Linked DNA regions of Methylomagnum ishizawai. The protein of the gene in region 2 interacts with the protein of the main gene of each other region in a pairwise test. Links are inferred from orthologs where the notes say so. Each region holds a gene or a part of one and is shown on either strand. Other genes may lie near its edges. The genes, in order: B9N93_RS20300 and murG.

Region 1 (3,134 bases), 3.9 Mb from region 2 along the record:
ATGCGGGGGTCGCTGGTACGGCCCGGCATGGCCCACCCATCAGGAAAAGCCCCGTGTTCGTGAAGGCGCGGGGCTTTTGATTTGCTCGCGTATGGAAGCCATCCTCGGGCGCGGCGGCTACAACGCCATACGCGGCCACGGCGGAAATCTTGGAAGGCGGCCTCATCGCGTTGGGCGATCCGGTGATTCCCTGGCGGGCCGATATTTGCCCGGATTGAATCCGCGCCGGTTCCATAATCAGGCTTTTTAAGAAAGCAGTGTTGATAACAGGCCATGAAAAACTTCATGATCCTGGCGGTTTCGACCGTCCTGGTTTCCGGATGCGCCACCTTTGTCAAGGGCGGCGAGGAATATTTATCGGAAGATTATTATTTGAAGCGGGAGGCCGAGCTACAAAAGGCTTACGACGCCTGCCTCAAACGTACCGGCAACGACGAAGCCAAGTGCAAGCCGGAAAAGGACGAGCTATTGCAGCAACAGGAATGGAACGAGATGGAGGAAAGCGGTTGATTAAGCCGGACGCGCCATTCCGTATACCGTTTTTTCAAACCCGGACCCGCTCCACCCGGCCCCCCGATCAAGCCGCGTGCTTGGCTCGGCCAAAACCCTTGGAAATACCCGCATGAGCTATCAATCCAGCTTGGTCAAACTGGCGATAAAGCTGACCCCGACCCCGATGATCCTATGGGTCGCCAACAAGGTCTTGAAGGATATCGCCGAGTTGAGATATTTCCATTTCGATATCGATGCGCGGAAACTCTATGTCGAAATACAACTGCTGGGCGAATCGGAGACGATAGAGATTTTCCTGGAAGGATTCCATATGGCGCATGAACAAACAGCCTATCGGATTGTGATCGAACAGGCCCGCTCCAACCGGCTGTGGTTGGGCAACCTGTTGTCGCGCTTCACCGGAAAAGCCTGGAAAATCCCGGAAATACCCCAATACGCACACCAGATGAAACTCCTCGCGGAAGTCATGGCCCCACGGGGCTAGGCCGGGCGGCCTTGGGGTTCGGACTCCGGTTGGCGGGCGGCTTGGATTAGAATAAGCCCCCTTTGACTTCCGATCCGTGTAATCCCGTGTCCAAACCGACCCAACCTCCCCGAACCCGCCGCAAACCCGCCACAAACCCGAGCCATCCCCCCTTCCCGTCTAGTCCCCGGTTGGAAGCCCCGCCCGACGGCCCCGCCCAGGAACGCACCCTCAAGATCGCCGGTCTCCCCGCCGTCGCGGCTTTGTTCAAGCGCGAGCCGGAGCGGGTGCTGCGCTTGTTCTACGAGGACCGCATGGTGCCCAAGGTCGGCGATTTCTGCGCTTATCTCGCCCGCTCGCACCGGCCCTACCGCTTGGTGGATGGCGAGGAACTGGCCCGCGTGGCCGGGACCGTGCTGCATGGCGGCATCGTGGCCGTGGTCGAACCGCGCCCGCTGGTGGAACCCGATCCCGAGGCGGTGCGGACCTGGGCCGGGGCCGGGGAATCCTTGTTCATCCTGGACGGCGTCGGCAATCCCCATAACCTGGGAGCCATCGCCCGCAGCCTGGCTTTCCTGGGCTTCCGGCACCTGCTGATTTCCGACCATCCGGCCCAGGCGGGTTTGTCGGAAGCAGCCTACCGGGTGGCCGAGGGCGGGCTGGAATATCTGAGCATCCATCGTGTCCCGCGCCTGCCCCTGTGGCTGAAGCGCATCGGACGGGAATACCGGGTGGTGGGCACGGCCTTGGCGCGGGGCGGCGTGCCGGTCGAAGCCCTGCGCGGGGACGACCCGCGCCCGGTGGCCCTGGTTCTGGGCAACGAGGAGGACGGCCTTCCGCCCGCGACCTTGGAAGCCTGCGAAGCCATCGTCACCCTGCGCGGTTCCGGCGCGGTGCAATCGTTGAATGTCGCCGCGACCGCCGCGATCCTGGCCTACGTCCTGCGGACCGCGCCGAAGCCCCCGACCACGGGACCGGCCCGCGCCCCGCGCAAAACCCCGCCGCCGGGCCGTCCATCCCGACCCGCCATCCGCCGGACAAAAAAAGACCCACTTTGAGGGTGGGTCGTCAAGCGAGGAGGAATGAGAGCGAACAGGACATCAGGAGTCGGACGAGGGCTTGCCCGGATAGTTGTTGCGCAGGAACCGGATCGTTCCGCCTATCGTGCCGACGAAAGCCAGGATCAAGATCAGTTCAAGGGTGGTCATGGGAGGAACCCGTGAAGCTGTTAAGTTGGATCACAGTCTAATACTTTCCAAATCAACCACAATCCCAGTCTTAATCGCATATCTGTTGATTTTAATGAAACAATGACTTCATCGGTCGTCGAGGCGGGGTCGGGACCATGGCGGGAAGGTGGCAAGCCTGGGCCGCTGTTTGGCTGTGGGGCATCCCCTATGCCGCCACGCGACGCCGCGACAGCGGGCGGAAAAGCCGCGCTACTGATCCGTTTGAAACGCGAGCGATTGAATTGTCAGGACGGAGCGGAGGCGATGCGGCGGACCGCCAGATTGTGTGGCGGTTGGCGGAAGCTTGAGCGGGGCGGTGGCGGTAGGGCATGGATCAAGGTGAGGCAAATGCCTCATAAACCCCTGTGATAACCTGCATAAAGTATTCTAATAACCTTCGCCAAAAATGCGTCAATCTGTCGCATTGCAGCAAATAGGGTTTTAAATTAATCTGTAACCACTCTCCGGTTTTCTAGTATCGATTGGTTTAGGAGCCGTTGTGAGTGCGTTAACATACCTCCTCATTCCGGCGGGACCCCATACGATGGCGTCCCGTTTTTTTATGCCCGTCGATGTGGGCGACAAGCTGCAATCCGCATCCAACTTGTTGATCCACATGAATTATACCCTCCAGCTTGGTCCGGTACCGGTCCGGCCCCAGGTCTCTTTTTGCGGGTATATCGAATAATCCGTCGCCACGGGCGGTGGAATATCCGGGCGGAATTTCAAATCCGGTTCAGCAATTCCGCTTTCTTGGCGGCGAATTCTTCCTCCGAAAGGATGCCTTTGGCCTTGAGTTCGGCCAGGCGCTCGATTTTGGCGAAGATATCGTCCTCGTTTACAAACGGCGGCGGGGAGGCCGGCGCGTAGGACGGAGCGGGTGGGGGTGGGGGCGGGACCGCGCCCGGATCGGGGACGACCGGCAGGTC
Region 2 (3,317 bases):
AAGCTGCTCAAGGCCCGTTGGATGGTGGCTTCGTCGATGCCGAGTTCGCTGGCGACGGCGATCACGGCCAGGGAATTCAGCACGTTATGGCGGCCCGGCAGGTTGACCGTGACCTCGAACGAACCTTCGTGCCCGGCCCGCAGCACGGTGAAGCGGCTCCGCAAGCCCTCTTGCCGCACCTCGACGGCGCGGACATCGGCCTCGGGGCCGAAGCCGTAGGTTTTCATCGGCTTGCTGATGAGGGGCAGGATTTCGCGGACGCCAGGGTCGTCGATGCACAGCACGGCCAGCCCGTAGAACGGCACATGGTGCAAGAATTCGATGAAGGTGTCTTTCAGGCGTCCGAAGTCGCCGCCATAGGTTTCCATGTGGTCGCGGTCGATGTTGGTGACCACGGCGATCATGGGTTGCAGATACAGGAAGGAGGCGTCGCTTTCGTCGGCCTCGGCCACGAGGTAGGAACCCTGGCCCAACTGGGCGTTGGTGCCTGCGCTGTTGAGCCTGCCGCCGATCACGAAGGTGGGGTCGAGCCCGGCTTCGGCCAGCACGCTGGCGGTGAGGCTGGTGGTGGTGGTCTTGCCATGGGTGCCGGCCACGGCGATGCCATAGCGGAAGCGCATCAGCTCGGCCAGCATCTCGGCACGGGAGATGACCGGGATTTTCTGGCGGCAGGCGGCATCGACCTCGACATTGGCGCGGTTGACGGCGCTGGACACCACCACGACCTCGGCGTCGCTGACCTGTCCGGCCGCGTGGCCCTGATAAACCTTGGCTCCCAGGCTGGCGAGGCGGCGGGTGCTGGCGTTCTCGCCCAGGTCGGAGCCGGAGACTGCGTAGCCCAGGTTGAGCAGGACTTCGGCGATACCGCTCATGCCGGTGCCGCCGATGCCTACGAAGTGGATGCGGCGCAGGCGGCTCATGCCGTATTGTCCCGCGATTTGTTCGGTCAGTTTCATCGGGTCGTGGCGCAGGGTTGGGGAGTGTGATGGGTGGCTTCGAGGCAAATCGCGGCGACCACGCGGGCGGCTTCGGGCCGGGCCAGCGCGATGGCTTGGGTTTTCATGGTGGCCAAGCGGGCCGGGTCGTCGAGCAGCGCCTTGAGTTCGGCGGCGAGCCGCTCCGGGTTCAATTCGGTTTGCGGCAATAGGACGGCGGCTCCGGCGTCGGCCAGATAGCGGGCATTCTGGGTTTGATGATCGTCGATGGCGTGGGGATAGGGCACCAGGATCGCCGGTACCCCGGTCGCCGCGAGTTCGCTCACCGTCATCGCGCCTGCCCGGCAAATGGCGAGGTCGGCCCAGACATAGGCCGCGGCCATATCTTCGACGAAGGCATCGACCTGGGCCGGGAGTCCATGGCGGGCATACAGGGCTTGGGTTGCCTCGCGCAGCGCCGCGCCGGTTTGATGGTGGATTGCGACGGGCAGGCCAATTTGGGCCAAGGCTTCCGGCACGGCTTCATTCAGGGCTTTCGCGCCCAGGCTGCCGCCCACGATCAAGATGCGGAGGGCTGCCGCAGCCTCACGCGGCGGCGTTGCCCCGCCCGCCACGATTTCCCGGCGCAAGGGATTGCCGACGCAACGCGCCCTGATCTTGGCGGGGAAGCTGTCCGGGAAGGCTTCCAGCACCACGCTGGCCCGGCGGGCCAGCCAACGGTTGGTGGTGCCGGGGATGCGGTTTTGTTCGTGCAAGACCAAGGGAATGCCCAGCATCCGTGCCAACAATCCGCCCGGTCCCGACACGAAACCGCCCATGCCCAGCACCGCATCCGGTTTGACCCGGCGCAGGATGCCCAGCGCCTGCCGGAACGCCCGCAGCAACATGAACGGCGCGGTCAGCTTGCCGCGCCAGCCCTTGCCCCGGAGGCCCGAGACCGATAGCCATTCCATCGGAATCCCGGCGGCAGGCACCACGCGGGCTTCGAGTCCGGTGCGCGTGCCCATCCACACCACGTCGTGGCCCGCGTCCAACAGCTCGCGGGCCACCGCCAGCGCCGGATAGACATGTCCGCCGGTCCCGCCGGCCAGGATCATTATGCGCGTGCCCATGTGGACCTGACCTTGGGGGTACCGGACCAAGTTTCGATGGCCTCGCTGCGTATCCTGAACAGGATCGCCAGCGCCGAACACATCACCATCATGCTGCCGCCGCCATAGCTCATCAGGGGCAGGGTCAAGCCCTTGGTGGGCAAAAGTCCCATGTTCACGCCCATGTTGATGAAGGCTTGCAGCCCGAACCAGATGCCGATGCCATAGGCCAGGAACGCCGCGAAGCGGATGCCTGCCCGTTCCGCCAACTGGCCGATGACGAAAGCCCGCCACACGATCACCATGAATAGGAAGATCACCGCCGTGGTGCCGACCAAGCCCAGTTCCTCGCCGATCACCGAGAACAGGAAGTCGGTATGAGCTTCGGGCAAATAGAACATCTTCTGGATGCTGGAACCCAGGCCCACGCCGTTCCATTCACCGCGGCCAAAGGCGATGAGCGCCTGGGTTAATTGGAAATCGCTGTTCAAAGGATCGTCCCAGGGATCGACAAAGCTCATCACCCGTTTCAAGCGGTAGGCGGCGGTCATGATGAGCAGGACGCCCGCGCCGACCACGGTGCCGATCAAAAGGCCGAATTGCCAGAGCTTGGCCCCGGCCAGGAACAACATCCCCAAGGCCGTCGCCATCACCACGGCGGTAGCCCCGAAATCGGGTTCTTTCAGCAGCAGCAGGGCGGCGACCGAAAGCAGCCCCAGCGGGCGGATCATGCCCTGGATGGAATTGCGTACCAGGGGCAGATGGCGGTCGATGAAACTCGCCACATAGATGGCGGCGATCAGCTTGAACACTTCCGAGACCTGGATGCGGATTCCGAGCAGGCTGATCCAGCGGTAACTGCCGTTCACCATCTTGCCGATGCCGGGAATCAATACCAGGACCAACAACACCAACCCGAACAAATACAGGAGCATGGAGTTGTTCTTCCAAGTCTCCAGCTTGACGGAGGCGGCGATCAGGCCGGTCGCGAGTCCCATCCCGATATGCAAAAGCTGATGGCGCGGAAAATAAAAGCTGTCCTGGGACATCTTGTCGCCGAGGTGCAGGGAAGCCGAAGCCACCATGACATAGCCGAACAGCAGCAAGCCCAAAGACGCCAGCAGCAACAAGGTATCCAGATAGAAGCGCTTATCGCCCCATTGCAAGACCATGCCTTGGCTACGCACCGCGACCCGTGTTTTCATGGCAGCAAACCTCGCACCGCTTCGGCGAACATCCGCCCGCGTTCTTGATAATCCTTGTACTGGTCCAAGCTGGCGCAGGCCGGGGC

The links.
Region 1: the proteins of murG (region 2) and B9N93_RS20300 interact in binary tests that used the Escherichia coli proteins (3 or more experiments, as listed by UniProt). The link is inferred for Methylomagnum ishizawai from one-to-one orthologs.

Annotation. Positions count from the first base shown.
Region 1 is NZ_FXAM01000001.1:4,506,544-4,509,677, forward strand. Bases 285-3,100 are described here. They hold B9N93_RS20300 (TrmH family RNA methyltransferase), read left to right. Parts: upstream 285-1,167; coding sequence 1,168-2,034; downstream 2,035-3,100. Other genes in these bases: B9N93_RS20290 (hypothetical protein), read left to right, coding at 285-510; B9N93_RS20295 (hypothetical protein), read left to right, coding at 623-997; B9N93_RS20305 (SHOCT domain-containing protein), read right to left, coding at 2,931-3,100. Outside these bases: more of B9N93_RS20290, read left to right, coding at 274-284; more of B9N93_RS20305, read right to left, coding at 3,101-3,134.
Region 2 is NZ_FXAM01000001.1:613,180-616,496, forward strand. The notes cover bases 1-2,999. They hold murG (undecaprenyldiphospho-muramoylpentapeptide beta-N-acetylglucosaminyltransferase), read right to left. Parts: upstream 2,048-2,999; coding sequence 953-2,047; downstream 1-952. Other genes in these bases: murC (UDP-N-acetylmuramate--L-alanine ligase), read right to left, coding at 1-956; ftsW (putative lipid II flippase FtsW), read right to left, coding at 2,032-2,999. Also shown: more of ftsW, read right to left, coding at 3,000-3,231; murD (UDP-N-acetylmuramoyl-L-alanine--D-glutamate ligase), read right to left, coding at 3,228-3,317. UniProt on the Escherichia coli protein: Cell wall formation. Catalyzes the transfer of a GlcNAc subunit on undecaprenyl-pyrophosphoryl-MurNAc-pentapeptide (lipid intermediate I) to form undecaprenyl-pyrophosphoryl-MurNAc-(pentapeptide)GlcNAc (lipid intermediate II).